Regions from separate parts of the Pseudomonas sp. X10 genome, predicted to be linked through region 1. Evidence: predicted binding sites of a transcription regulator. Region 1 holds the regulator's gene; each other region holds the start of a gene.

What was found. Region 1 encodes sigma-54, which starts transcription at its own class of promoters, with help from an activator protein. Its sites were predicted from a motif close to ANTGGCATNNANNTTGCTNT; they were not measured.
Region 2: ACYU03_RS08560 (CmpA/NrtA family ABC transporter substrate-binding protein) is a predicted target of sigma-54. The motif match lies at 2,584-2,603, and genes of this name have one in related genera.
Region 3: glnA (glutamate--ammonia ligase) is a predicted target of sigma-54. The motif match lies at 5,730-5,749, and genes of this name have one in related genera.
Region 4: nirB (nitrite reductase large subunit NirB) is a predicted target of sigma-54. The motif match lies at 3,047-3,066, and genes of this name have one in related genera.

The regions. Positions count from the first base shown of each region.
Region 1 is NZ_CM142677.1:4,562,562-4,570,037, forward strand. It holds gene ACYU03_RS20795 (KpsF/GutQ family sugar-phosphate isomerase) at 1-170, shown strand, start outside; gene ACYU03_RS20800 (KdsC family phosphatase) at 170-694, shown strand; gene lptC (LPS export ABC transporter periplasmic protein LptC) at 703-1,275, shown strand; gene lptA (lipopolysaccharide transport periplasmic protein LptA) at 1,262-1,786, shown strand; gene lptB (LPS export ABC transporter ATP-binding protein) at 1,787-2,512, shown strand; gene ACYU03_RS20820 (RNA polymerase factor sigma-54) at 2,694-4,187, shown strand; gene hpf (ribosome hibernation-promoting factor, HPF/YfiA family) at 4,266-4,574, shown strand; gene ptsN (PTS IIA-like nitrogen regulatory protein PtsN) at 4,587-5,051, shown strand; gene rapZ (RNase adapter RapZ) at 5,054-5,908, shown strand; gene ACYU03_RS20840 (HPr family phosphocarrier protein) at 5,929-6,201, shown strand; gene ACYU03_RS20845 (ZIP family metal transporter) at 6,257-7,150, opposite strand; gene ACYU03_RS20850 (superoxide dismutase) at 7,162-7,476, opposite strand, start outside.
Region 2 is NZ_CM142677.1:1,846,937-1,854,412, forward strand. It holds gene ACYU03_RS08550 (nitrate/nitrite transporter) at 1-560, opposite strand, end outside; gene ACYU03_RS08555 (ANTAR domain-containing response regulator) at 740-1,315, opposite strand; gene ACYU03_RS08560 (CmpA/NrtA family ABC transporter substrate-binding protein) at 1,328-2,542, opposite strand; gene ACYU03_RS08565 (quinone-dependent dihydroorotate dehydrogenase) at 2,670-3,692, shown strand; gene rmf (ribosome modulation factor) at 3,802-4,017, opposite strand; gene rlmKL (bifunctional 23S rRNA (guanine(2069)-N(7))-methyltransferase RlmK/23S rRNA (guanine(2445)-N(2))-methyltransferase RlmL) at 4,572-6,764, shown strand; gene ACYU03_RS08580 (sensor domain-containing diguanylate cyclase) at 6,861-7,476, shown strand, end outside.
Region 3 is NZ_CM142677.1:5,324,014-5,331,489, reverse strand. It holds gene ACYU03_RS24230 (tRNA (cytidine(34)-2'-O)-methyltransferase) at 33-488, opposite strand; gene ACYU03_RS24225 (hypothetical protein) at 487-924, shown strand; gene ntrC (nitrogen regulation protein NR(I)) at 1,283-2,719, opposite strand; gene glnL (nitrogen regulation protein NR(II)) at 2,716-3,801, opposite strand; gene glnA (glutamate--ammonia ligase) at 4,226-5,632, opposite strand; gene thiI (tRNA uracil 4-sulfurtransferase ThiI) at 5,965-7,419, shown strand.
Region 4 is NZ_CM142677.1:1,483,946-1,491,421, reverse strand. It holds gene nirD (nitrite reductase small subunit NirD) at 1-331, opposite strand, end outside; gene nirB (nitrite reductase large subunit NirB) at 331-2,889, opposite strand; gene ACYU03_RS06925 (molybdopterin-dependent oxidoreductase) at 3,190-7,242, opposite strand.

The DNA of each region.
Region 1 (7,476 bases):
AAGAAGCGATGACCGTTCACGGCAAGACCGCACGCGCCGATATGCTCGCCGCCGAGGCCCTGAAGATCATGGAAGACCATAAGATCAACGCGCTGGTGGTGGTCGACAAGGATGACCGCCCGATTGGCGCCTTGAACATGCACGACTTGCTGCGCGCCGGAGTGATGTGATGAACGACGAACTGATGCAACGCGGCAAGCCGATCAGGCTGGCCGTCTTCGATGTCGATGGCGTGCTGACCGACGGACGCCTGTATTTCCTCGAGGACGGCAGCGAATTCAAGACTTTCAACACCCTCGACGGCCAGGGCATCAAGATGCTGATGGCCTCCGGCGTGACCACGGCAATCATCAGCGGGCGCAAGACCCCAGTGGTCGAACGCCGGGCGAAGAACCTCGGCATCCCCCACCTGTACCAAGGCCGCGAGGATAAACTGGTGGTGCTGGACGGACTTCTCGCTCAACTCGATCTAAGCTATGAACAAGTCGCCTACCTCGGCGACGACCTGCCGGACCTGCCAGTCATCCGCCGGGTAGGCTTGGGCATGGCCGTGGCCAATGCCGCCTCATTCGTCCGCCAACATGCCCACGGCGTCACCCAGGCACGTGGCGGCGAGGGTGCCGCACGTGAATTCTGCGAGCTGATCCTGCAGGCCCAGGGCAACCTGGATGCCGCCAACGCCAACTACCTGTAGAGCCATACATGTTCAGCAAGAAAATCCGCAACATCGCGCTGTTCAGCGTGATCGCCGCCTTGCTGGCGGCGGTCGGCTACTGGAACATCAGCCCTGAGAGCTTCCTCGACAAGCCGGTGGCTCAGGTCGACGAGAGCGCCATCGACTACTACGCGATCAATGCCCACAGCCTGCAGTTCCTGCCCGATGGCAAACTGCAATACGAGATGACCGCCGACAAAGTGGAACACCTCAAGGCCAGCGAAGTCACCCTGGTGACCAAGCCCGACCTGCACCTCTACCGTGGCACGCAGTTCCCCTGGCACGTCCAAAGCGAACGCGCCGAGGTCAATCCGGACGGCACCGAGGTAGAGCTGATCGATTCGGTCCGGGTAGCCCGCACCGATGAAAAACAGCGTGACACCATCATCACCACAACCCGCATGACCGTATTCCCGCAGAAGCAATATGCGCAAACCGAGCAAGCCGTTAGAATCGACGGCGCCGGTGGCACGACCACAGGCACAGGAATGAAAGCGTATTTGAAAGACGGCAGGATGGACCTGCTGTCCAACGTAAGAGGACAGTATGAGGCTCGTTAAAACCCTCCCCCTTTTGCTCAGCCTGAGCGCAGCACTGGGAAGCGCGAACGCCTGGGCCCTGCCGACCGACCGTGACCAACCTATTCGCATCCAGGCCGACGACGCTCACCTGGATGACAAGAAGGGCGTTGCCACCTACAAGGGCGACGTCATCATCACCCAGGGCTCGATGATGATCAAAGGCAACACCGTGACCATCACCCGTGCTGCCAATGGTGACATCGACGTAGTCACCTCCGTGGGCAACCTGGCCTATTTCGAGCAGCAACAGAGCGCCGCCAAGCCGGACAAGATGAAGGGATGGGCCGTCACCATCCAGTACCAGTCGCAAAAAGACCTGGTGGTGCTGACTGACCGCGCCAAGGTGGAAAACGAAGGCAACACCACCGAAGGCGAGAAAATCGTCTACAACACCCAGACCCAGGTGGCGACCGCCGGCCGTGGCAGCAACGTGACTACGCCACGCCAGCGCATCGACATGGTGATCCAGCCGAAGAAGAAGGCCGAGTAAATGGCAACCCTCAAAGCCCAGCACCTGGCCAAGAGCTACAAAAGCCGGCAAGTCGTCCGCGATGTCAGCCTGTCTATCGACAGCGGCCAGATCGTCGGCCTGCTCGGCCCCAACGGCGCCGGCAAGACCACCTGCTTCTACATGATTGTCGGCCTGGTCCAGGCCGACCAGGGTCGTGTACTGATCGACAACCTGGACGTCAGCCACCAACCGATGCACGGCCGCGCTCGTGCCGGCATCGGCTACCTCCCCCAGGAAGCCTCGATCTTCCGCAAACTCTCGGTGGCTGACAATATCATGGCCATTCTCGAGACCCGCAAGGACCTCGACCGCGAAGGACGGCGCAAGGAGCTGGAAGGCCTGCTCCAGGAGTTCCACATCAGCCACATCCGTGACAACCTGGGCATGAGCCTCTCGGGCGGCGAACGGCGCCGCGTCGAGATCGCCCGTGCCTTGGCGACCGCGCCGAAGTTCATCCTGCTCGACGAACCCTTCGCCGGGGTCGACCCGATCTCTGTCGGCGACATCAAGCAGATCATCCACCACCTCAAGGCCAAGGGCATCGGCGTACTGATCACCGACCACAACGTCCGCGAGACCCTGGATATCTGCGAGACCGCCTATATCGTCAACGATGGCCAACTGATCGCCGAAGGCGATGCTGAGACCATCCTGGCCAACGATCTGGTCAAGGAGGTTTACCTGGGCCACGAGTTCCGTCTCTAGACCCTGGGTATCTGGCGCTGCCCGAGCACTGACAACTCTGCCTGATAATGGCTTAATTGTTACAGTGCTCTAGGCAAACGCTACAATTTCAGGCATATAATTTGCTTAAAATTGGCGCCTCGGCGCCCCTGTGTAGTGGATGGCGCATGTGCGCCGGCGAATAAGGTGTTAAGCCCCTGCCATGAAACCATCGCTCGTCCTAAAAATGGGCCAGCAACTGACGATGACCCCGCAGTTGCAACAGGCCATCCGTCTGCTTCAGCTCTCGACCCTGGACCTTCAGCAGGAAATCCAGGAAGCGCTGGAGTCCAATCCGATGCTCGAACGTCAGGAAGACGGCGAGGACTTCGACAACAGCGACCCGATGGCCGACAACGCCGAGAACAAGCCGACTGCCGAAGCCCAGGACAACAACTTCCAGGAAAGCACCCCTAGCGCCGAAAACCTCGAAGAAGGCGAATGGGGCGAGCGCATCCCCAACGAACTCCCCGTCGACACGGCCTGGGAAGACATTTACCAGACCAGCGCCAGCAGCCTGCCCAGCAACGACGATGACGAGTGGGACTTCACCACCCGTACCTCCGTCGGAGAAAGCCTGCAGAGCCACCTGCTCTGGCAGTTGAACCTGGCGCCCATGTCCGACACCGACCGACTGATCGCAGTGACCCTGATTGACTGCATCAACGCCCAGGGCTATTTGGAAGAGTCCCTTGAGGAAGTCTGCGCCTCCTTCGATCCTGAGCTGGACATCGAGCTCGATGAAGTCGAAGCGGTGCTGCACCGTATCCAGCAGTTCGAACCTGCGGGCATTGGCGCACGCAACCTGAGTGAATGCCTCCTGTTACAACTGCGCCAGTTGCCCGCCAACGCGCCCTGGATGGCCGAGGCCCAGCGCCTGGTCAGCGACTATATCGACCTGCTCGGCAGCCGCGACTACAGCCAGCTCATGCGCCGCATGAAGCTCAAGGAAGACGAACTGCGCCAGGTCATTGAACTGGTACAGAGCCTCAATCCGCGTCCAGGCTCGCAGATCGAATCCAGCGAACCTGAGTACGTGGTGCCTGACGTCATTGTGCGCAAGGACAACGAGCGCTGGTTGGTGGAGCTGAACCAGGAGGCGGTCCCACGGCTGCGGGTCAACCCACAATACGCTGGCTTCGTCCGGCGTGCAGACACCAGCGCCGACAATACCTTCATGCGCAACCAGCTCCAGGAAGCGCGCTGGTTCATCAAGAGCCTGCAGAGCCGCAACGAAACCCTGATGAAGGTCGCCACACAGATCGTCGAGCACCAGCGAGGCTTCCTCGACCATGGCGACGAAGCGATGAAACCGTTGGTCCTGCATGACATTGCCGAGGCCGTGGGCATGCATGAGTCAACCATTTCCCGGGTCACTACCCAGAAATACATGCACACTCCGCGCGGCATCTACGAGCTGAAGTACTTTTTCTCCAGCCACGTGAGCACCGCCGAAGGCGGCGAATGCTCGTCCACGGCGATCCGCGCGATCATCAAAAAACTGGTTGCGGCGGAAAATCAGAAAAAGCCATTGAGTGACAGCAAGATCGCTGGTTTACTGGAGGCACAAGGCATCCAGGTAGCCCGTCGCACCGTCGCCAAGTATCGCGAGTCCCTCGGTATCGCACCGTCGAGCGAGCGCAAGCGACTGATGTAGCCCCCGGATGTGCCACAGCAGTTCAGTGGCAGGTGCAATACCTGCCTCTTTATGCACGGGCAACAAAGGAGAAGCTGTATGCAAGTCAACATCAGTGGACAGCATGTAGAAGTCACCCCACCGCTGCGCGAGTATGTCGAGCAGAAGCTGAAACGGCTGGAGGGTCACTTCGACAAGATCACCAACGGGACGGTCATCATGAAGGTCGAGAAGTTGCAGCAGAAGGTCGAAGCGACCCTGCAGATTCCCGGCGGTGAAGTGGTTGCCAACGCGGAACACGAAGACATGTATGCAGCGATCGACGCCCTGACCGACAAGCTCGACCGCCAACTGAAAAAACACAAGGAAAAACAGCAAAGCCTGCTGCAAGGTGCAGCCGCCCGCTGATCCCTCTCATCCATGATCCTACTTGAAACCATCCTGACCCCCGGCCGTTCGCTCGCGAACGTGCCGGGCGGCAGTAAAAAGCGCGTACTCCAGGAAACCGCCACCCTGATCGCCCGGGAAGTGCCAGAACTGGAGATGGAAGACATCTTCGAGAAACTGGTCGCCCGCGAGAAACTGGGCTCCACCGGCTTCGGCAATGGCATTGCCATTCCCCACTGCCGCCTCGAAGCATGCACCTCACCGGTCAGCGCCCTGATTCAACTGGCCACCCCCATCGACTATGATGCCATCGACGGTGCGCCGGTCGACCTGCTGTTCGTGCTGCTGGTCCCCGAAGCCGCTACCGACGCCCATCTGGAACTGCTGCGCCAGATCGCCAGCATGCTCGATCGCAAGGAGGTTCGGGATCGACTGCGGGCCGCAAACAGCAGCGAGGCCCTGTACCAGGTTGTCCTGGACGCACAGAACGAGCACTGAGCATGCGCCTGATCATCGTCAGCGGCCGGTCTGGCTCCGGCAAGAGTACCGCCCTCGACGTGCTGGAGGACAACGGCTACTACTGCATCGACAACCTGCCAGCGGGCTTACTGCCACAGCTGGCGGAAAATGCACTGATCAATACCGAGCTGCTGCAGCCGAAAGTCGCGGTATCCATCGACGCACGCAACCTGCCCAGCCACCTGTCGCGCTTTCCTGAGCTGTTGGAGGAGGCCCGTAGCCGTCATATCCAGTGCGATGTGTTGTACTTGGATGCCGACGAGGAAACCCTCCTCAAGCGCTTCTCTGAAACTCGCCGCCGCCACCCGCTGACCAACTCGAACCGTTCGCTTGCCGAGGCTATCCGCGTCGAAAGCGAACTGCTCGGACCGATCGCCGACCTGGCCGACCTGAAGATCGACACCACCCGCCTGAACCTCTATCAGTTGCGTGACTCGATCAAGCTGCGCCTGCTCAACCAACCTGAGCCCGGTACGGCCTTCCTGGTCGAATCCTTCGGTTTCAAGCGCGGCATGCCAGTCGATGCCGACCTGGTGTTCGACGTACGCTGCCTGCCCAACCCGTACTGGAAGCCTGAGCTACGCGAGCATTCCGGCCTGGAGCAGCCCGTTATCGATTACCTGGCAGCCCAGCCGGATGTGGAGGATATGTTCCAGGACATATCCACCTACCTGCTCAAGTGGTTGCCCCGCTTTGCCGCCAGCAACCGCGCGTACGTAACCATTGCCATCGGCTGCACTGGCGGGCACCATCGCTCGGTGTACCTGACCGAGCGTCTCGGTCAACTGCTGCAGCAATCCCTGAAAAACGTCCAGGTCCGCCATCGCGACCTCTAGCCCAAGGACCCGCCCCTACAATGCCCGCCCGTGAAATCACCATCATCAACAAGCTGGGGCTGCATGCCCGGGCGGCGGCAAAGTTCGTCGGCGTTGCCGGGCGCTTCCCTTGCCAGGTCAAGGTGGGTCGCGCACCGGACAAACTGGTCGACGGCAAGAGCATCATGGCCGTGATGATGCTCGCCGCTGGAAAGGGCACCCAGGTACACCTGCACACCGAAGGCGAGCAGGACGATGCAGCGCTGAACGCGCTGGTCGAGCTGATCAACAACAGGTTCGACGAGGGCGAATGACCCCACCGAAAAGACAAAGGGCGCCGAATGGCGCCCTTTGTCTTGCAGCGAAAGCTCACGACATCGCCGTGTCCATCACCATCATCAAACAGAAGCCAACGCACAAGCCAAGACTGGCCAAGCGGTGATGGCCATTGCTGCGTGACTCCGGGATGATCTCCTGGGTCACCACCAGCAACATCGCCCCCGCCGCGCAGGCCAGGCCCAATGGCAACAGCAATTCGGCAATATTCACCAGCCAGGCACAGATCACTGCCGCCAGCGGCTCGACCAAGCCAGAGGCTGCCCCGATCAGGAAGGCCTTGAACCGTGGCATCCCTGCGCCTGCCAGCACCAAGGCAATGACCAGGCCTTCAGGTACATCCTGCAAGGCAATGCCCATCGCCAGGCTGTCGGCGTCGGGCATACCACCGCCCGCCGAGACGCCAATAGCCATGCCCTCTGGGATGTTGTGAGCAATGATTGCAATCACGAACAGCCAGATCCGCGCGGCTATCACGGGTTGCTGACCTGTTCCCACCAGCGCCTCGGGCGATGCCCCGGACACCTTGAGATCCACCAGGAACAGGCACAGGGCACCGAACAGCAGGCCGAAACTGATCAGGCCGCCCGCGCCCCACGGGCTGAAACCGATGGCCTGGGCAGCGCCAAGGCCAGGGATGATCAGCGAGAACGCGGTCGCGGCCAGCATCACGCCCGCCCCAAAACCCAGCAAGGTATCAGCCAAGGCCACCGGCATGTTGCGGATCACCAGTACCGGTACTGCGCCCAACGCTGTACCCAAGGCACACAGCGCACCGCCCTCGAGGGCCCGCAACATGCGTGGCTCCAGGTCCAGCCAGGCGATGCCGCGCACGACCAGCAGCGCGGTACCGACCAGCAACAACAAGGTCCCCAGCGCCAGTCGGAACAAGCGCACGCTGCTGACAGACATCACCTCCGAACGCATACCGGAACGACTCACGCCAGGGCTTCTACATATCGACGCTCCACCTCGGACCAGTCGATCACGTTATAGAAGGCGCCGATGTATTCCGGACGTCGGTTTTGGTACTTCAGATAATACGCATGCTCCCAGACATCCAGCCCGAGAATGGGGGTATTGCCATTCATCAACGGACTGTCCTGGTTACCGCTGCTTTCCACCACCAGGGTCTTGGCCGGGGTCACGCTGAGCCAGGCCCAGCCACTGCCGAAGCGGCTCAGCGCGGCCTTGGTGAAGGCGTCCTTGAAAGCGTCGAAACCACCCAGTTGCTCATCGATGGCCTTGGCCAC
Region 2 (7,476 bases), 2.7 Mb from region 1:
GCCAGCAGGGCGAACAGCACCAGAGTCAGCGACAGCGGGATCAGGGCGAAGCCGAATACATTGCTCCAACCAAAGCCTGCCGCCAGCGCAGGAGCCAGCAGGGCGGCGAATACGGTCCCGGAGTTGCCGGCACCGGCGATACCCATGGCCTTGCCCTGGTGCTGTGGTGGATACCATTGCGATGCCAGGGGCAGGGACACGGCGAACGACGCCCCGGCAACACCGAGGAACACTCCCAGCAGCAGGGCTTGCTCATACGTATGGATACCCAGGTGCCAGGCACAGAACAGCGCGACGATCACGATCACCTGGCCGATCAGGCCGGCGGTCTTGGGTGACAGGCGATCGACCAGCAGGCCCATGACGAAGCGCAGGATAGCGCCAGCCAGGATCGGCGTGGCGACCATCAGGCCCCGTTGTTGGGTGGTCAACTGCAGATCGCTGGCGATCTGCACTGCCAAGGGGCCGAGCAGGTACCAGACCATGAAGCTCAGGTCGAAATACAGGAAGGCGGCAAACAGGGTGGGCACATGGCCGGATTTCCAGAAGCTCGTACTCATCGAACACCTCGCTCAGCATGCAACGGAAGTCACGCCCTGTCTTTCGCAGGGCCGGAACGAAAAAACGCCGCTGCCCGGCCCACGGGTGTGGGAGGGCGAGCGACGTCTTTGTCGTGATGGGGGCAACCGCCGTTGGCTACCTGTAGCGAATCAACAGCAAGAGTCGGGCCAGTTGTTGATCAACCGAGCAAGTCGTGCATGGCGATGATCTGTTCGGCCACTTGGACCAGCTTCTGCTGCCGGCTCATGGCCTGGCGGCGCATCAAGGTGTAGGCCTGCTCTTCGTTGCAATCCTTCATCTTCATCAGCAACCCCTTGGCCTGCTCGATGCGTTTGCGCTCGGCCAGTTGCTGGTCACGTGCCTGCAGTTGGGCCTTGAGCGCCTGGTCGCTCTCGAAACGGGCCATGGCCACGTCGAGGATCGGTTGCAGGCGTGAGGCCTGGATGCCTTCGATGATGTAGGCACTGACTCCGGCCTGGATCGCCTGGCGCATCACCCCAGGGTCATGTTCGTCGGTGAACAGCACGATAGGCCGTGGTCGGTCGCGGCTGACCAACACCACCTGTTCCATCACGTCACGGTCCGGTGACTCGGTATCGATCAGGATCACGTCCGGACGCACCGTTTCGACGCAAGCCGGCAGGTCGATGGTCAGCCCGTCGGCCTCAATGACTTCGAAGCCTGCCTCCCTTAACGCTGCCTTGAGGCGGCCGACCTTCTTTTCCGTGTCGTCGATCAGCAGGATGCGCAGCATGCTCATGCCCTCTCAAAGGCCGACACGGGCGGTCGGCTGGTCATTCAGGGCGTGCAGACGGAAGCTGCGCGCATAACCATGAGGGTCGCTGCCATCCCAGCGGCTGCCGTCGATCAGCAAACTGCTGCGCATGGGCAGGTCGGCGCAGGGTACGTCAAGGGCGCTGGCGGCCTCTCGGTACAGGGCCAGTTGCTGGACTTGGCGGGCAACGCCGAGGTAGTCGGGGTCTTCGCGCAGCAGGCCCCAGCGGCGGAACTGGGTCATGAACCACATACCGTCGGACAGGTAGGGCAGGTTCGCCCGGCCCTGGTCATGGAAGCGCAGGGCATGGCGATCCTGCCAGCGATTGCCCAGGCCGTCCTGATAGTCACCCAGCAGGCGTGGTTCAATGCTGCTTGCAGGGGTGTCGAGGTAGGCTGTGCCGCTTAGCAGATGGGCGGTGCTGCGGCGGTTTTCCTGGCTCTGCTCAATGAAACGGCTGGCCGCGAGGATCGCCATGACCAGCGCCCGTGCGCTGTTGGGGTACTGTTCGACGAAGGCGCGGGCACAACCCAGGACCTTTTCCGGGTGGTCCGGCCAGATCGACTGGCTGGTGGCCAGGGTGAAGCCCTGGCCCTGGGCCACGGCGTCGGCCGCCCAGGGCTCGCCGACGCAGAAGCCATCGATGCGCCCGGCCTGCAAGTGAGCGACCATTTGAGCCGGTGGCACCACCACGCTGTCGACATCGTGCAGAGGATGGATGCCCTGGCTGGCCAGCCAGTAGTACAACCACATGGCGTGGGTACCGGTGGGGAAGGTCTGGGCGAAGGTCAGGCGTGTGCCATTCTGGTGCGCCAGGCGCGCCAGTGCCTCGGGGTTGGTCACACCCTTGCGTTGCAGGGCTGGCGACAGGTTGATGGCCTGGGCGTTCTGGTTCAGGCCCATGAGCACGGCCATGTCGGTAGCGGGCACACCGCCGATGCCCAGGTGTACGGCATAGATCAGGCCGTAGAGGCTATGGGCGGCATCCAGCTCGCCGCTGACCAGCTTGTCGCGCAGACCGGCCCAGGAGCCCTGGCGCTTGAGGTTCAGGGTCAGTCCATAGGGTTGGGCGAAGCCCTGGGTGGCAGCAACCACTACCGAGGCGCAGTCGGTAAGGGCCATGAAGCCGATGTTCAGGGTGGGTTTCTCCGGCGCGTCGCTGCCGTTGACCCAGGCCAGTGGCATTGCCGGGGGTGCTGTATTCACGAATGTCCTCGCCTGTGCTGGATAGGCTATGTAGCAAGGACGTAGCAACCCATATGCCAAGGCCCTGTCGCCGAGGCGGCGCGATGGCTATAATCGCCCCCTCACTCACGTCGAGTCTTGCCCGCCCATGTATACCCTGGCCCGCCAGTTGCTGTTCAAGCTTTCCCCGGAAACCTCCCACGACCTGTCCCTGGACCTGATCGGCGCCGGTGGCCGCCTCGGTCTGAACGGCGTGCTGTGCAAGCGGCCTGCCGCTCTGCCGGTCACGGTCATGGGCTTGAACTTCGCCAACCCGGTCGGCCTGGCCGCAGGTCTGGACAAGAACGGCGCGGCCATCGACGGTTTCGCCCAACTGGGGTTCGGCTTCGTCGAGATCGGTACCGTGACGCCGCGTCCCCAGCCGGGCAATCCCAAGCCTCGGCTGTTCCGCTTGCCTGAGGCCGAGGCGATCATCAATCGCATGGGTTTCAACAACCTGGGCGTCGACCATCTGCTGGCGCGGGTGCGTGCGGCCCGTTACGAAGGCATCCTTGGTATCAACATCGGCAAGAACTTCGACACCCCGGTCGAGCGCGCGGTGGACGACTACCTGATCTGCCTGGAGAAGGTCTACGACCAGGCCAGCTACGTCACGGTCAACGTCAGCTCGCCCAACACACCGGGCCTGCGCAGCCTGCAGTTCGGTGACTCGCTCAAGCAACTGCTCGATGCCCTGGCGGTCCGTCGCGAACAACTGGCCACCGAGCATGGCAAGCGTGTGCCTCTGGCCATCAAGATCGCCCCGGATATGACTGACGAGGAAACCGCCTTGGTAGCCTCGGCATTGCTAGAGTCGGGAATGGACGCGGTGATCGCCACCAACACTACCTTGGGCCGCGAAGGTGTCGAGGGGTTGTTGCATGGTGACGAGGCGGGCGGTCTGTCGGGCGCGCCGGTGCTCGAGAAGAGCACCCACACGGTCAAGGTGCTGGCTGGCGAACTGGCTGGCAAGCTGCCGATCATCGCGGCAGGCGGGATCACCGAGGGCCGTCATGCGGCGCAGAAGATCGCCGCCGGTGCCAGCCTGGTGCAGATCTACTCGGGCTTCATCTACAAGGGGCCGGCGCTGATTCGTGAGGCGGTCGACGCCATCGCCGCCATGCCTCGTTGAGCGCCGGGTACAAGAACCGGGCATAAAAAAAGGGCCCCCTGAAGGGGCCCCTGGGCCTCAGCCCGCCGCCCGGATGGGGCGTGCATGGTGACTGGAATCAGATCCTCGTTCAGCCAACGGCGTGATTTTCGTTGAGTCTATGAATGCCCGCGGTGCCGGTCATACCGTCCCAGTTGTCGCCGCGTCCTTCGCGCCAGCCATTGATCCATGCCTGGCGAACAGACGGTAGATTAAAAGGGCAAAGCTCGCGGGATTTGCCGGTGACCCCATATTGGTAGCCACGTGAATATGCTCTTTCCAACGGATCACGCTTAAGTCTTCTCATAGGGTGTTGCCCTCACTTGTTGACTGTAATGTCCCGTCGGCCTCCTGGAGGCCGGGCAGAATCGTTCTGCCGGTGTTCGCTCGCTGCCGGCGTGGCGAGCGGATGTGTTGCCCCGTTGCGGTGACAACCTGATACGAGTTCTAACCAATGCAGGTCACAGTGTGAATGATCGTTTTGTCATAAGGACGTAACCTTTGTGCGGGTCAAAGGATAAGTAAATAAATGAGTCGCAACTCGGTTTGATCCAAACCCCGCTATGATCAGGGTTTACTCAAGGTTTGCAGTCATTTGGCCATGGCGCCGGATGAAGGCAGTAACAAGCAGTAATGCGACGAAGGGTCACATTGGCGCCCTTGCCGCTGGAAATTTTCATTCTGCTCGGTGATCAAAGCCTCTTTGCCATGTGCAAAAAAGGGCGGATCGATCGGGCGGCCCGGCATGCCTGGAAAGCCAGGGATGCCACTCGTACGCCTGTTGGAAGGGCATGCGAGCAAACATCGGCAGGGCGATGCGTTGCCCTGTCACTCTAATATGCCCAAGGCTCTGGATTGCTCATGTCGGATCGTTTCGAACTCTACCTCACCTGCCCCAAGGGCCTGGAAGGCCTGCTCGCTGAAGAAGCCCGCGGCCTCGGCCTTGAGGAGGTGCGTGAACACACCTCCGCCATTCGTGGCTCGGCCGACATGGAAACCGCCTACCGGCTGTGCCTTTGGTCGCGCCTGGGCAACCGGGTACTGCTGGTGCTCAAGCGCTTCAACATGAAGAATGCCGACGATCTGTATGACGGTGTGCATGATGTCGACTGGCAGGACCACCTGGCGGCCGATGGCACGCTGGCGGTGGAGTTCAGTGGCCACGGCTCGGGCATCGACAACACTCATTTCGGTGCCTTGAAAGTCAAGGACGCCATTGTCGACAAACTGCGCAACCGCGACGGCCAGCGCCCCTCGGTGGACAAGCTCAACCCGGACCTGCGTGTGCACCTGCGCCTGGACCGTGGCGAAGCGATCCTCTCCCTGGACCTGTCCGGACACAGCCTGCATCAGCGTGGTTACCGCCTGCAGCAAGGCGCTGCGCCGCTGAAGGAAAACCTGGCGGCAGCGGTGCTGATCCGCGCCGGCTGGCCACGGATCGCCGCTGAGGGCGGTGCCCTGGCCGACCCCATGTGTGGTGTGGGCACTTTCCTGGTGGAAGCGGCGATGATCGCCGCCGATATCGCTCCCAACCTCAAGCGTGAGCGCTGGGGCTTCAGCGTCTGGCTCGGGCACGTGCCGGCGTTGTGGCGCAAAGTGCATGACGAAGCCCTGGCCCGGGCACAGGCGGGCCTGGCCAAACCACCGCTGTGGATTCGCGGTTATGAAGCCGACCCGCGCCTGATCCAGCCTGGCCGCAATAACGTCGAGCGGGCCGGCCTGGGTGACTGGGTGAAGATCTACCAAGGTGAGGTCGGCACCTTCGAGCCGCGTCCGGACCAGAACCAGAAGGGCCTGGTGATCTGCAACCCACCCTATGGCGAGCGTCTGGGCGATGAAGCCAGCCTGCTCTACCTCTACCAGAATCTCGGCGAACGCCTGCGCCAGGCCTGCCTGAACTGGGAGGCCGCGGTATTCACCGGCGCGCCCGAGCTGGGCAAGCGCATGGGCATCCGTAGCCACAAGCAGTACGCCTTTTGGAACGGCGCACTGCCCTGCAAACTGCTGCTGATCAAGGTCAGCCCCGACCAGTTCGTCACCGGCGAGCGCCGTCAGCCCGAGCGCGATACCGAGCAAGCCCCGCGTCCTGCGGCAGTGGCCAGCGAGCCGGCACGCCTGAGCGAAGGTGCGCAGATGTTTGCCAACCGCCTGCAGAAGAACCTCAAGCAGTTGGGCAAGTGGGCCAGGCGCGAGCAGGTCAGTTGCTACCGCTTGTACGATGCCGACATGCCCGAGTACGCCCTGGCGGTCGATCTCTACGAAGACTGGGTGCATGTGCAGGAATACGCCGCGCCACGCTCAGTGGATCCGGAAAAGGCCCAGGCACGCCTGTTCGATGCCTTGGCGGCGATCCCCCAGGCCCTGGGCATTGATCAGAACCGCGTGGTGCTCAAGCGCCGCGAACGCCAGAGCGGTACCCGCCAGTATGAACGCCAGGGTAGCCAAGGGCAGTTCCTTGAGGTCAACGAAGGTGGCGTCAAGCTGCTGGTCAACCTCACCGACTATCTGGACACCGGCTTGTTCCTCGATCACCGGCCCATGCGCCTGCGCATTCAGCGCGAGGCGGCGGGCAAGCGTTTCCTCAACCTGTTCTGCTACACCGCCACGGCCAGTGTGCACGCGGCCAAGGGCGGTGCTCGCACCACTACCAGCGTCGACCTGTCGAAGACCTACCTGGATTGGGCACGGCGCAACTTGGCGCTCAACGGCTTCTCCGACAAGAACCGCCTGGAGCAGGGCGATGTGATGGCATGGCTGCAGGACTGCCGCGAGAGTTACGAGCTGATCTTCATCGACCCGCCCACCTTCTCCAATTCCAAGCGTATGGAAGGCGTGTTCGACGTCCAGCGCGACCATGTCGAGCTGCTCGACCTTGCCATGGCACGCCTGGCACCTGGTGGGGTGTTGTACTTCTCCAACAATTTCCGCAAGTTCCAGCTCGATGAGCATCTGACCGAGCGCTATGCCGTGGAGGAGATCAGCGCCCAGACACTCGATCCGGACTTTGCCCGTAACAACCGGATCCACAGGGCTTGGCGTTTGCAGTTGCGCTGAGCCGACGAGGTCGCATTGCGGCGCTGATGGCTAATAGCTATAACTCAGACCAGGGCCGAGAAAAATCGCAGGACGCTGACCTGGTGAGAGTGATCTATGTCACATGGCGTTCATACGAAGATGCTTGGCTTCTTCAGCGAGGACTTGTCGCCTTGGGTTGTGGCGCTGGTAGCGTTGGCTACCGGCGGCCTGCTCACGGGCGTGCTGGCCTTGGCCACCCATGTGCTTTACCAGCAGCAATTGCAGCAGCGTTTCGAGCTGTTGGCCAAGGAGCGCTACAGCCGCATCGAGGAGCGTTTCGAGGATCAGGAACAGCGCCTGGACAGCCTGCGGCGCTTTTTCACCTACGCCACTGAAATCACCCCCGGTGAGTTCGACGGCTACGCGCGGCCGTTACTACACCGCAGCCTGGCCTACTCCTGGGCGCCACGGGTTGAGGCGGCGCAGCGTGCCGATTTCGAGCGCAGGGCTTCGCAATGGATGGGCCAGCCGTACCAGATCCGCGATCAGGACCTCCAGGGAGACTGGCACGTGGCACCAGCGCGGGATCATTACTATCCGGTGCTCTATACCCAGGCGGTGCGCCTCAAGGGCCAGCCCTACGGCCTCGACTTGCGCGCCCAGCCCTTGCGCGAAGCGACCCTGGCGCGGGCCAGCAGCCCCGGCAGCATGGCTGTCTCGGCGCCGCTGAACCTGGTCAATGTCGAGCCGG
Region 3 (7,476 bases), 760 kb from region 1:
TTTTTTATGATTCGCAGGCTTTGCCCGCGATCTCAGGCAAAGCCCTGCTGGCGCCAGGCCTCGTAGACGGTGACGGCCACGGTGTTGGACAGGTTGAGGCTGCGGCAGCCGGGGCGCATGGGCAGGCGCAGGCGCTGCTCGGGGGGCAGGCTGTCGAGCACGTCGGCGGGCAGGCCACGGCTTTCCGGGCCGAACAGGAAGGCGTCACCTGGCTGGAAGGCGACCTCATGGTAGGGATGCGAGGCTTTGGTGGTAAAGGCGAACAGCCGGGGTTGGCCGAGGCTTTCCAGGCATCCGGCCAGGCTCTCATGGCGCTTGAGCGTGGCATACTCGTGATAATCCAGGCCCGCCCGGCGCAGGCGCTTGTCATCCAGTTCGAAACCTATGGGTTCGATCAGGTGCAGGTCGCAGCCGCTGTTGGCGCAGAGCCGGATAATGTTGCCGGTATTTGGCGGAATCTCTGGTTGAAAAAGGATGACGTGAAACATGCACGGCTCCGAGCGTGAAGATGGCGAGCATTCTACCCTCGAACCGGACCCGCGTTCGAAGGCCTGGCCACGGGTGCTGTTCTCCCTGGCGATTCTGGGCATGCTGGTGGGGCTGATGATCGGCCGCTTGACTGCACCTGAACCTAGGGTGTTGGAGCGGGTTGAGGTGGCCGAGGCCGGGCTGGACCTGTGGTTCAACGAAGAACCCAAGTTGCACGGGGAAGAGGTGGAGGGGACCGTGGCGCTGCTGTTCGATGCCCAGGGTAAAGCCCAGCGTGGCCAGTTGCAGATGCAGGGCAAGCCCGTCAGCTGGCGTGTGCAGAACAGTGAGGGTGGTTTGCTTGTGACCCTGATTGCCGCGCGTCCCCTGCACGGCGACTGGGCCGGTGCAGAGGACGCTGGGCGTTGGCGGGTGCAGGTGAGGCTGCACGAATAAAAGAGGGGATTTCCCGGCCTGCCTGTACCGAGGTCCCCAAAACTGGAGGTACTTGGCTTATTGCAGGTGTCGTGCCAATTCTGCAAAGGCCGAAAAATGGGCGGTTTAGAGGGAGTTGGGCGGGGAGGGCGGCTACTTTGTGCCTTCAGGCGGTGCAAGAAGCACAGGATCGGTGCATTGCATGTTGCGGCGGCTGCTGTAGGAGCGGCGGTTCGGCGCCCCGACTTGCCCGCGAATGCGGCGGTGAATTTACCGACGCATTCGTGGGCAAGCCCGCTCCTGCAGGGTCCTGCTAAGTCAATGAGCTATGTGTTGTTCTATGAGGGCCAGCGAGGGAGTGCAAAGGCTGGGGTGAGGCTCAGTGCTCATCACCCTCATCATCATCCCCGCCATCGACCTTCATCCCCAGTTCCTTGATCTTGCGGGTCAGCGTGTTGCGGCCCCAGCCCAGCAGCACAGCGGCATCACGGCGGCGGCCAGCGGTGTGCTTGAGGGCAGTCTCGATCATGATGCGCTCGAAGCTGGGCACCGCGCTGTCGAGCAGGTTCGACTGGCCACGGGCCAGAGCCTGGTCGGCCCACTGGCGCAGGGCTTGTTCCCAGTTGGTCACCGGGGCGGCGTCCTGGGGCAGGTTGAGCAGTTCGGGCGGCAGATCGCCAATGAGCACCTCTCGGCTGGAGGCCATCACGGTGATCCAGCGGCAGGTGTTCTCCAACTGGCGTACGTTGCCCGGCCAGGGCAGGTTACGGATGAACTCTTCGGTTTCCGGCTTGAGCAGCTTGGGCTCGACGGCCAACTCTTGGGCGGCGCGGCCAAGGAAGTGGCGGGCCAGAGCCGGGATGTCTTCGCGACGGTCGGCCAGGCGTGGAATGTGGATGCGGATCACGTTCAGGCGGTGGAACAGGTCTTCACGGAACTTGCCGGCCTGCACCAGGGTTTCCAGATTCTGGTGGGTGGCGGCGATGATGCGTACGTCGACTTTCACTGGCACGTGGCCGCCAACGCGGTAGAACTCGCCATCGGCCAAAACCCGCAGCAGGCGGGTTTGGGTGTCAGCGGGCATGTCGCCGATCTCGTCAAGGAAGAGGGTGCCGCCGTCAGCCTGCTCGAAACGGCCTCGGCGCAGGTTGGCTGCGCCGGTGAAGGCGCCTTTCTCATGGCCGAACAGCTCGGACTCCATCAGGTCCTTGGGGATTGCCGCCATGTTCAGGGCGATGAACGGCGAGGCAGCTCGAGGGCTGTGGCGGTGTAGGGCATGGGCGACCAGCTCCTTGCCAGTGCCGGACTCGCCGTTGATCAGCACGGTAATATTGGAGTGGCTGAGGCGGCCGATGGCCCGAAACACCTCCTGCATCGCCGGCGCTTCACCGATGATCTCCGGGGTACGGGCCAGGCTGGGTGGAGCATCCAGGCCTTGCTGCTCTTGGGCATGCTGGTTGGCGCGCTTGACCAGCGATACGGCTTCGTCCACGTCGAAGGGCTTGGGCAGGTACTCGAAGGCGCCTCCCTGGTAGGAGGCCACGGCACTGTCCAGGTCCGAATGGGCGGTCATGATGATCACCGGCAGGCGCGGATGCTGTTCGCGGATCTGCGCCAGCAGGTCCAGGCCGCTGGTACCTGGCATGCGGATGTCGGAGATGATCACATCAGGTTGCTGTCGTGCCAGGCGGCCCATGACGCCATCGGCGCTGTCGAAGCTCTGGGTGGTCATGCCCTCCTGTTGCAGGGCCTTTTCCAGGACCCAGCGGATGGAGCGATCATCGTCGACGATCCAGACAGTTTCACTTCGGCTCATGAGGCAGTGGCTCCTTGTTCCAGTGGCAGGAAGATCGAGAAGTTGGTGTGTCCAGGATGGCTGTCACACTCGATCAGGCCCTGGTGCTGGCTGATGATGTTCTGGGTGATAGCCAGGCCCAACCCGGTACCGTCCGGGCGACCGCTGACCATGGGGTAGAAGAGGGTGTCCTGGAGTTCTGCCGGAATGCCCGGGCCGTTGTCGGCGATCTCGACCCGCGCCACCAGGCGATGGCGAGTGTGGCCGATGGTGAACTGGCGCATGGCCCGGCTGCGTAGGGTGATGCGACCCAGGCGCAGCTCGTTCTGGCCGCTGATGGCTTGCATGGCGTTGCGCACGATGTTGAGTACGGCCTGGATCATCTGTTCGCGGTCGATCAGCACATCGGGCAGGCTTGGGTCGTAGTCGCGCACTATGGTGATAAGGCCCTGGCTTTCCGCCTCGACCAGGCTGCAGACCCGCTCCAGCACTTCATGGATATTGGTCATGGCCAGCGATGGCAGCTTGTTCGAGCCGAGCATGCGGTCGACCAGGTTACGCAGGCGGTCGGCCTCCTCGATGATCACGTTGGTGTAGTCGCGCAGCTCGTCAGCGGGCAGTTCCCGCGACAGCAACTGGGCGGCGCCACGGATGCCACCGAGGGGGTTCTTGATCTCGTGGGCGAGACCGCGCACCAGCATCTTGGTGGTCTCCTGCTTCGACAGCTGGGCTTCTTCCTTGGTGATGCGCAGCAGTCGGTCACGCGGATGCACCTCCAGCAACAACAGGGTCTGGCCCTGGTTGAGGATGGGCGTGACGGCATAGTCGACGGTGAGGTTCTGGCCGCTCAGCGATGTCAGCTGTGCCTCGCGCTTGGTGAACGGGTGTGCCTGTTCCACGGCCTGGCGCAAGGAGTTGAGCGCCTCGGCCGATTCGGTGAACAGCTCACTGATGAATTGTCCATGGCTACGCTGGCCACTGATGGCCAAGAGCATTTCCGCTGCCGGATTCATGTACTCGAGGCGCAGTTCGGCATTGAGCAGGATGGTGGCAGTGGTCAGGTTGTCCAGGAGCAGACGGTGCAGTGCATCGCTGATGGTCATAAGGCGTTGTTGACCTCTTTTGGCTCATGGCGCCTCTGGCTGGGCCAGGGGCGGGCGCGCTGGTAATCCGCTGATACGAAGAAAATGCAAAAAACAAACCAAGGCTCCGAAAAGAAGCGGGATTTCCGGATAAAGACCTGTAATTGCGCGGATCAGGGCTATAAACGCCTGGAATTCCAACTTTTGTGAGCCAAAGTGGGGAGTGGATTAGCCCGCTCGGGCGTCGTGCGCACCAATATAGAGCATAGGGTGCTCCAGGTTTTTCCGCGTAGTTGTCTGGTAGGGCGGAGTCAATCCCGGGACGGTGTCCGGAGGAGAGGGCGTAGCGCCTCATTCGAGAGGGCTGTCTGCGTAGGGGTGAAAAAAATGGCCTCACGAAGGAGGCCATTTTGGGAGGATGCCGCTGACGCCAGGCGTCAATGCATCAGACGCTGTAGTACAGGTCGTATTCCAGCGGGTGTACGAAGGTACGGACTTTGATTTCTTCTTCCGACTTCAGCTCGATGTAAGCGTTGATGAAGTCGTCGGAGAACACGCCACCCTTGGTCAGGAACGCACGGCCCTTGTCCAGTTCTTCCAGGGCTTCCTTCAGGCTACCGCAAACCTGTGGGATTTCCTTGGCCTCTTCAGGCGGCAGGTCGTACAGGTTCTTGTCGGCGGCATCGCCTGGGTGGATCTTGTTCTGGATGCCGTCCAGGCCGGCCATCAGCAGTGCGGCGAAGCACAAGTACGGGTTGGCAGCCGGGTCCGGGAAGCGCGCTTCGATACGGCGGGCTTTCGGGCTGGAAACGTATGGAATACGGATCGAGGCCGAACGGTTACGGGCGGAGTAAGCCAGCATGACCGGAGCTTCGAAACCTGGAACCAGACGCTTGTAGGAGTTGGTCGAAGGGTTGGTGAAGCCGTTCAGGGCCTTGCCGTGCTTGATGATGCCGCCGATGAAGTACAGGGCGGTGTCGGACAGGCCGGCATAACCTTCACCAGCGAAGGTGTTCTTGCCTTCCTTGGAGATCGACATGTGCACATGCATGCCGGAGCCGTTGTCGCCGTACAGGGGCTTGGGCATGAAGGTCGCGGTCTTGCCATAGGCATCGGCCACGTTGTGTACGCAGTACTTGAGGGTCTGTACTTCGTCAGCCTTCTTGACCAGGGTGTTGAACTTCACGCCGATTTCGTTCTGGCCAGCGGTAGCCACTTCGTGGTGGTGGACTTCGACGACCAGGCCCATCTCTTCCATGGCGTTGCACATGGCGGTACGGATTTCGTGGTCGTGGTCGACCGGTGGGACCGGGAAGTAGCCACCCTTGACGGCCGGACGGTGGCCCTTGTTGCCGCCTTCGATGTCGCCATCGGTCATCCAGGAGCCTTGCTCGGAGTTGATCTTGAACATCGAGCCGGAGATATCGGACTTGAACTTCACTTCGTCGAAGATGAAGAACTCAGGCTCGGGACCGACGAATACGGTGTCACCGATACCGGTGGACTTCAGGTATTCCTCGGCACGCTTGGCGATGGCGCGTGGGTCGCGGTCGTAGCCTTGCATGGTGGACGGTTCGATCACGTCGCAGACCAGGATCAGGGTCGGCTCTTCGGTGAACGGGTCCAGGACGGCGGAGTCGTCGTCCGGCAGAAGGATCATGTCGGAGGCTTCGATGCCTTTCCAACCTTCGATGGAGGAACCGTCGAACATCTTACCGGCTTCGAAGAACTCATCTTCCAGCGCGTCGCGAGCTGGCATGGTGACGTGTTGCTGCTTGCCTTTGGTGTCCGTGAAACGCAGATCAATCCACTTTACGTCATGATCTTTGATGAGCTGAACCGACTTCGACATGGTGTCCTCCGGATGGTCAAGAGCGCGGTTGGCCGCTGCCCTGGAAAAAGGGTGTCGCCGGGCGCGCATACTCGGCCAAGCTTACCTGCCTCACAAGAGAGCAAATTGCATGCCAGTGCCCGAAATTGGCGAGTTTGCCCCAATCTCAGGCGTTTTCAGGGGGATGCAGGCGCTGCAAGCGCTTTTGCTGCACTTATAAGAGGCGCCTGCACAAGATTGCGCACTAATTTGGTGCAAAGCAACCTTCTGTACAAAAGCTGCTCAAAGCTTGAGCAATTTCCGCTATAATTCGCGCCCTTCTTTTTCGGCAGGCCCTTCGCGCGCTGTTTTCCATGAAACTAATCGTCAAAGTCTTCCCAGAAATCACCATCAAGAGCCGGCCGGTGCGCAAGCGTTTTATCCGCCAGCTGGCCAAGAATATCCGCGTCGTGCTCAAGGACCTGGATCCGGAGCTCGTGGTCGATGGTGTCTGGGACAATCTCGAGGTGGTCACCCGTGCCTCGGACGAGAAGGTCCTGCGCGAGATGATCGACCGCCTGACGTGCATGCCGGGCATCGCGCATTTCCTGCAGGTCGAGGAGTACCCACTGGGCGACTTCGACGACATCGTCGCCAAGTGCAAGGAACACTTCGGCCACCTGTTGGCGGGCAAGCGCTTCGCCGTGCGCTGCAAGCGCGGCGGTCACCACGATTTCACCTCGATGGACGTCGACCGTTATGTCGGTAGCCAACTGCGCCAGCAGTGCGGTGCCGCCGGTATCGACCTGCGCAATCCTGAGGTCGAGGTGCGCATCGAGGTGCGCGACCAACGCCTCTATGTGGTGCACACCCGCCATCCGGGCATTGGCGGCTATCCGCTGGGCGCGCTGGAGCAGACCCTGGTACTGATGTCCGGTGGCTTCGACTCCACCGTTGCGGCCTATCAGATGATGCGCCGAGGCCTGATGACCCACTTCTGCTTCTTTAATCTTGGTGGCCGCGCCCATGAGCTGGGCGTGATGGAAGTCGCGCACTACCTGTGGAAGAAATTCGGCAGCAGCCAGCGTGTGCTGTTCATCAGCGTGCCCTTCGAGGAAGTGGTCGGTGAGATCCTCGGCAAGGTCGACAACAGCTACATGGGCGTGACCCTCAAGCGCATGATGCTGCGCGCCTCGGCCAAGATCGCCGAGCGCCTGGAGATCGACGCCCTGGTCACCGGCGAGGCGATTTCCCAGGTTTCCAGCCAGACGCTGCCGAACCTGGCGGTGATCGACCAGGCCACCGACAAGCTGGTGCTGCGTCCGCTGCTGGCCAGCCACAAGCAGGACATCATCGACACCGCCTACAAGATCGGCACCGCCGAGTTCGCCAAGCACATGCCCGAGTATTGCGGCGTGATTTCGGTGAACCCGACCACCTGCGCCAAGCCGCACCGGGTCGCCCATGAGGAGCAGCAGTTCGACATGGCGGTGCTCGAGCGCGCCCTGGAACGGGCCCGCTTCATCTCGATCGACAATGTCATCGATGAGCTGGGCCAGGACGTCGAAGTCGAGGAAGTGCGCGAGGCCCTGCCGGGGCAGATCGTCCTCGACATCCGTCACCCCGATGCCCAGGAAGACGAGCCGCTGGCGCTCGAAGGCATCGAGGTCCAGGCGCTGCCGTTCTATGCGATCAACAGCCGCTTCAAGCACCTGGATGCCAACCGGCAGTACCTGCTGTATTGCGACAAGGGCGTCATGAGTCGCCTGCATGCGCATCACCTGCTCAGTGAGGGACATGCCAATGTGCGTGTTTATCGTCCGACATAAGACGCCGGGGCTGTATGGCGGCAGTATCCGCCATCGCCCTCCCGACCATCCGGCCCA
Region 4 (7,476 bases), 2.6 Mb from region 1:
GGATCCGCACTGGCCACACCCGCAGCCCCTGCTGCGGATCCTCCAGGCAACGCCCGTCATGCAGGCTGAAATGCTGCTTGTACAGCGGCGCCGCGACCACCAATTCGCCTTGCACGCTGCCGACCAGGCCACGGCCGATGACATTGGCCCCGGAACGCGGGTCACGGTTGTCGATGGCATAAAGCATCTGTTCCTGCCCAGGCAGGTAGAACAACGCCACCTGCGTGCCATCGAGCCAGACCACCACGCCCGAGTCGGCGACCAGGTCCTGGTGGCGGCACACCGGGCGCCATTGTGTTTTTTCAGCGACAGCAGTGATGGATGGATTCATCAGACAGCCTCCTCGGTAGTTGCGATCAGGTGCAGGGGGGTGGCGGCCAACGGGCGGCGCTGGCCGCGCTCACGGACGAAATGCACGTCCGGGTCGCTGCGCTGGTCGTTGACGAAGGTGCGGAAGCGCTTGAGCTTCTCCGGGTCGTTGAGGGCGTTGGCCCATTCGCATTCGTAGCGGTCGACCACCTGCTGCATCTGCGCCTCCAGTTCGGCGCCCAGGCCCAGGCTGTCGTCGAGGATCACCTGCTTGAGGTAGTCCAGGCCGCCTTCCAGGCTCTCGCGCCAGACCGAGGTGCGCTGCAGCTTGTCGGCGGTGCGGATGTAGAACATCAGCACCCGGTCGATGATACGGACCAGGCTGTCGTCGTCCAGATCGGTGGCGAACAGCTCGGCATGGCGTGGGCGCATGCCGCCGTTGCCGCAGATGTACAGGTTCCAGCCCTTCTCGGTGGCGATCACGCCGATGTCCTTGCTCTGCGCCTCGGCGCATTCGCGGGTGCAGCCAGAGACGGCGAACTTGAGCTTGTGCGGTGCGCGCAGGCCCTTGTAGCGCTCTTCCAGGACCAGGGCCATGCCGACGCTGTCCTGCACGCCATAGCGGCACCAGGTGCTGCCGACGCAGGACTTCACCGTGCGGGTCGACTTGCCATAGGCGTGGCCGGTCTCGAAGCCAGCGGCGATCAGTTCGCCCCAGATCAACGGTAACTCGTGCAACTGGGCACCGAACAGGTCGATGCGCTGGCCACCGGTGATCTTGGTGTAGAGGTCGTATTTCTTCGCCACCTGGCCGATCACGATCAGCTTCTCCGGGGTGATCTCGCCCCCGGGAATACGCGGCACTACCGAGTAGGTGCCGTTCTTCTGCATGTTGGCCATGAAGGTGTCGTTGGTGTCCTGCAGCGGTACCAGGGCTGGGTCCATGATCGGCTGGTTCCAGCAGGAGGCGAGGATGGAGCCGACGGTGGGCTTGCAGATGTCGCAGCCGACGAGCCCCTTGCCGTGGCGGGCAAGCAGTTCGGCAAAACTCTGGATGCCTTCGACCCGCACCAGGGCATAGAGCTCCTGGCGGGTATAGGCGAAGTGCTCGCACAGGCTCTTGTCGACGGTGACGCCGCGGGCGGTCAGTTCATGCTCGAAGACCTGCTTGAGCAGCGCCGCGCAGCCTCCGCAGCCGGTGGCGGCCTTGGTGCAGCCCTTGACCGCGGCGAGGTCGCCACAACCGCTGTCGATGGCGGCGCAAACCGCACCCTTGCTGACGTTGTGGCAGGAACAGATGGTCGCGCTGTCGGGCAGCGCATCGGCGCCCAGCGCTGGCGCGCCACCGCCTTGGGGCAGGATCAGCGATGCTGGGTCGGCCGGCAGGGCGATGCCGTTCTGCGCGTACTGCAGCAAGGCATCGTAATAGCTGTTGTCACCGACCAGCACTGCGCCAAGCACACGCTTGCCGCTGGCATCGACCACCAGGCGACGATAGGCCGAATTGGCTTCATCGATAAAACGGTAGCTGCGCGAGCCCGGCGTGGCGCCATGGGCGTCGCCAATGGAGCCGACGTCGACACCAAGCAGCTTGAGCTTGGTCGACATGTCGGCGCCAGCGAAGGGTTGCGCCGTCTCGCCGGCGAGCAACGCAGCCAGGTTGCGGGCCATGCTGTAGCCCGGCGCCACCAAGCCGAACACGCTGCCGTTCCACGAGGCGCATTCGCCAATGGCGAAGATGCGCGGGTCGCTGCTGCGGCACTCGCTGTCGATCACCACCCCGCCCCGGGGCGCGATCTCCAGACCACTGCTGCGTCCCAGGGCATCCTGTGGGCGGATGCCGGCAGAGAACACGATCAAGTCGGTCTCCAGATGCTCGCCACCGTCGAAGTTCATGCGGTAGCGGTAGTCTTCTCCGGCGCTGATGGACTGGGTGGCACGCGACAGATGCACGCCCACGCCGAGGGCTTCGATCTGCGCGCGCAAGGCCGCCCCACCCTCGCCATCCAGTTGTACCGGCATCAGCCGTGGCGCGAACTCGACCACGTGTGCTTCCAGGCCGAGCGACTTCAGGGCATTGGCCGCCTCCAGGCCGAGCAGGCCGCCCCCCACCACCACGCCGCGCCGGGCATCGGCCGCCGCCGCCCGAATGGCATCGAGGTCGTCGAGGGTACGGTAGACCAGGCGAGCGGTGCCGCTGGAGCCCTCGATCGGCGGGACGAAGGGATAGGAGCCAGTGGCCAGGATCAGTTGATCGTAGGCATAACGGCCTTCGCTGGTGACCAGTTCGCGGCGCTCGCGGTCGATCTCCAGCACCGTCTCGCCCAGATGCAGGTGTACACCGTGGCGCTCGTAGAAACCTGGCTCGCACAAGGCCAGGGTCTCGGCATCGCTGCCGGCAAAGTACTCCGACAGATGGACCCGGTCATAGGCGCGTTGTCGTTCCTCGCCGAACACCCGCAGCTCGAAGCGCGCCAGGGCGCCGCGCTCGACCAATTGCTCGACGCAGTGATGGCCGACCATGCCGTTGCCGACAATGACCAGTTGCTCCCGGTGTGAGCCCTTCGCTGTTGCGTTCATAGCCGATCCTCAATCACGGTGTGCGGTGCCAGCCCGCAGCAAAGACACAAAAAAAGGCGCCTGGAGCCGAAGCTCCAGGCGCCTTTGCCTGGTGTTCATCAGTGTGTGGGCCCTTGTGCCGATCGACGTTGACCAGCGGAGCCTTTGTGAAACGTTAAAAGCAGGTAACGTGCCAAAACCCTTTGGAAGCGTCAGCGCCCCACCCTACCGGGCGCCGAACCGCAGCACGCTACCGCTACGACGCACGCCAGGGAGGTTTACCCGACCCAAGCTGGTGCAGCACTCCCCGTCATGGGGCACTCAATACACATCGCGTCGGTAGCGCTTGTTCTTGCCCAAATCCTCGACATAGGCCGCAGCCGCCTCCGCGCTCATGCCGCCGTGCTCGGCCACTACTTGGCGCAACGCGGTATCGACATCCCGTGCCATGCGCTGGGCATCGCCGCAGACGTAGAAGTACGCCCCTTCCTCCAGCCACTGCCAGAGCTGCGCGCCCTGCTCCAGCATGCGCTGCTGAACATAGATCTTTTCCGCCTGGTCCCGAGAAAACGCGGTATCCAGACGCAAATGACCGCTGGCCTGCCAGGCCAGTAACTGCTCGCGGTAGTAGAAGTCGGTGGCTTCGCGCTGTTCGCCGAAGAACAGCCAATTGCGCCCGCCCGCGCCACGCGCCTCACGCTCTTCGAGGAAGGCACGGAAAGGCGCGACACCGGTACCGGGGCCGACCATGATCACCGGCACACTGTCGTCCTCGGGCAGGCGAAAGTGCTTCGATACCTGCGGGAAAATCGCTACACGCAGCGACCCGGCACGGTCGGCGAGGAAGGTCGAGCACACGCCCTTGCGCTGGCCGTAGCGCACGGTGGAGACAGTCAGGTGCACCTGGCCCGGGTGTGCGGTGGGGCTGGAGCTGATCGAGTAAAGCCGCGGCTGCAAGGGCTTGAGCAAGTCCAACCAAGTGGCCAGCGGCAACGCCTGGGGGAACTCACGCAGCAGATCGGCCAGTTGCCGTCCCCACAGCCAATCCTTGAGTTCGGCCTTGTGCTCGGGTTGCAGCAGGCGACGCAGATCCCCGGCCTGGGGATGCTGGCTCAGGACCTCGAGCTGCCGCGCCGTGATGCGGGCAATTTCCAGATGCTCCTCCAGCGCCGTGGCCAGGGGCATGCTGGGCAGGCTCTTGAGTTCGACCGGGGCCTGGCCGTCCAACTGCATCAGGCCGAGCAGCTCTTCCACCAGTGCCGGACAGTTACGCGGCCAGACGCCCAGGGCGTCGCCCGCCTGGTAGCTGAAGCCGCTGCCATCGAGGTCGAACACCAGTTGCCGAGTTTCCTTGCTCGCGCCTGGGCCATTGAGCAGACGGTTTTCCAGCAGTGGCGCGTGCCAGGGTTGTTGCTTGCTGTAGGCCTCGGCACTGGCCGGAGCCGACGCGGCCTGCAACGCCGGAGCCTGGCCAAGGGTGGGCACCAGGGCTTTCAGCCACTGGGCAAAGGTATCGTCGTAGTCCGGCTCGCAGTCGACCCGCGCCAGCAGGCGCTGCCCGCCCAGCTCGGCGAGGCGCTGGTCGAGCTTGCGACCGAAACCACAGAACTGGTCGTAGCTGGAGTCGCCCAAGGCCAGCACCGCATAGGGCAAGTCCGCACAATGGCCCGCCTCGTCGCCTTGCAGGGCCTGCCAGAACGCCGCACCGCTGTCCGGCGCGTCACCGTCGCCAAAGGTGCTGGCGATCAGCAGCAGGCTGGCGGCGCCTTGCAACTGGCCCGGGCTGACCGCGTCCATGCAACTGAGCTCCACCTCCAAGCCGGATTCGCGCAGATGCTGCGCGCAACGCTCGGCCAGGGTTTCGCCGTTGCCGGTCTGCGAGGCCCAGAGAATGCGATGCCGAGGCGTGGAAGTGGGCAGTGCCGGTACGGCTTCGCTCAGCGGCGCAGGCTGAGCGAGCAGGCCGGCCAGCAGGCCATCGATGAACAGGCGGCGGGCTGGCGCCAGCGGCGCATTGGCAGGCAGGCACGGCACACCTTCGGCACGGGCTTGCTGCTGGCCCAAGCCCAGCAGGAAGCCTTGCAGGTAATGTTGTTCTTCCTCGGCCAGGACAGGAGCTGGCAGTGTGTCCAGGCCCAGCAGGCGGGACAGGGTGGCGGTCGGCATGGCGGCACGCTCCGAAGTCGGCTCAGGGGGCAGTTCCAGGGTTTCGATACGCTCGCCACTGACCCGACTCAGGGCCACGGCGCAGCACTTGAAGGCCGGTTGCAGTGACAGAGGGTCCACCGCGTCGCAGGTCACGGCATTGATCGCCAGTTGCTCGCCATAGACATCGTTCCAGTGGAACGGGGCGAAGCAGTTCCCCGGCAGCACACGCGTGCTCACTCGCGCCGGCAACACCGCCTGGCCACGGCGCGAACGGATCGCCACCTGGTCCTTGTCGGCGATGCCCAGGCGGTTGGCGTCCTCGGGGTGCAGTTCGACGAAGGGGCCAGGCTCGAGTTTGTTCAGCGACGGCACCTTGCCGGTCTTGGTCAGGGTGTGCCATTGGTGCTGTACGCGGCCCGTGTTGAGGACCAGCGGAAACTCGTCGTCCGGTAGCTCGGGCGGGGGCATCCAGGGGCGCGGAAAGAAGCGCCCGCGGCCACTGGGTGTGGGGAAGGCCAGGGTCGGCTGGCGGCCTTCGGCATCGCGTAGCAGCGTCTGGCTGCTGCCGTCGTTGTGATAACGCAACGGGCTACGGTCATCCTCACGCCCGGGCGCGCTGGGCCACTGTCGGGGCTTCTGGCGCAGGCCAGCGTAATCGATGCCGCGCAAGTCATAGCCGGTGGCCGGGTTCCAGAAGCGACGGATCTCATCGAACACCGCCTCGGCACTGGCATAGCTGAACGCCTCGGCGTAGCCCATGGCACAGGCGATACGGGCGATGATCTGCCAGTCGGGCAGACTCTCGCCGGGCGGCTCAACCGCCTGGGGCATCAGGGTCAGGTTGCGCTCGCTATTGATCATCACGCCCTCGCCTTCAGCCCAGAGTGCGGCCGGCAGGAGGATATCGGCGTAGCGGTTGGTCTCAGTGTCGAGGAAGGCGTCCTGGGTGATCACCAGCTCGGCCTTTTGCAGACCGTCGATCACCTGCTGGCGGTTGGCGACGCTGGCCACCGGGTTGCTGCAGATGATCCAGCAGGCCTTGACCTCACCCGTGGCCATCTGCTCGAACAGCGCCACCGTGCCCTCTCCACCCTCGCTGCGCAGGCTGCCTTCTTCCAGTCCCCATTGCTGTTCGACGAAGGCGCGGTCAGCGTCGACCAGCGCCGAGCGCTGCCCTGGCAAGCCCGGCCCCATGTAGCCCATCTCGCGACCGCCCATGGCGTTGGGTTGGCCAGTCAGCGAAAACGGCCCGCTGCCCGGGCGGCAGATGGCGCCGGTGGCCAGGTGCAGGTTGCACAGCGCATTGGTATGCCAGGTGCCATGGATGCTCTGGTTCAGGCCCATGGTCCAGCAGCTCATCCAGTCTTTGGCGGCGCCGATCCATTCGGCAGCCTGACGGATATCGGCCTCGGCCAACCCGGTCAGTTCGGCGACTCGCTCAGGGGTGTAGTCTTCGAGAAAGTCCGGCATCGCCTCCCAGCCTTCGGTGTGCCGGGCGATGAAGTCGGCATCGGTACGACCCTGCGCGTGCAGCAGGTGAAGCAAGCCGTTGAGCAGTGCCAAGTCGCTACCAGGGCGCAGTTGCAGGAACAGGTCGGCCTTGTCTGCGGTGGCGCTGCGCCGGGGGTCTACGACGATCAATCGGGCGCCGGCCTTGACCCGGTCGAGCATGCGCAGGAAGAGGATCGGGTGACAGTCGGCCATGTTCGCGCCAATCACGAAAAACACCTCGGCGTGCTCGAAATCCTGGTAGCTGCCTGGTGGCCCATCGGCGCCCAACGACAACTTGTAGCCGCTGCCGGCGCTGGCCATGCACAGGCGTGAGTTGGATTCGATATGGCGGGTGCGGATGAAGCCTTTGGCCAGTTTGTTGGCCAGGTATTGGGCCTCCAGCGACATCTGCCCGGAGACGTAGAGCGCCACAGCATCGGCGCCGTGTTCATCGATGATGCCGCGAAGGCGCCGGGCAGCCTGGTCGATGGCACTGTCCATGCTCGACTGCACCGGGTCCTGGCGCCGCTGCTGGCGCTGGAACGCGTGGCTCATGCGCCCGGCGGCGCTGAGCGGCAGGTGTGCAGTCATGCCCTTGGTGCACAGGCGGCCGAAATTGCTCGGGTGCTGCTTGTCGCCGCTGATCTTGCTGACCCGCTGGCCCTCCACGGTCATGACGATGCCGCACCCTACCCCGCAATACGGGCAAACGCTGCGCACCTCGCTGCTGCTCATCGGCCAACCTCCTGCCTGCACGAACGAAAAAGGCGCCGGCTGCCCCGGCTTGCATGGGCAAGCGGGGCAACACGGCGCCTTTGTCGTGAACGGTAGGGCCATCCGCGTTGACGGCCCGTATGGCTGGAGATGAGCAAAAGTCAGGCCAGCTGTGGGTCATAGGTGCAGCATCGAAATCGTGACGCACCGTCGGTGCCAGCTCTGCATACCTCGATTTCTGCGGCCAACGCCGGA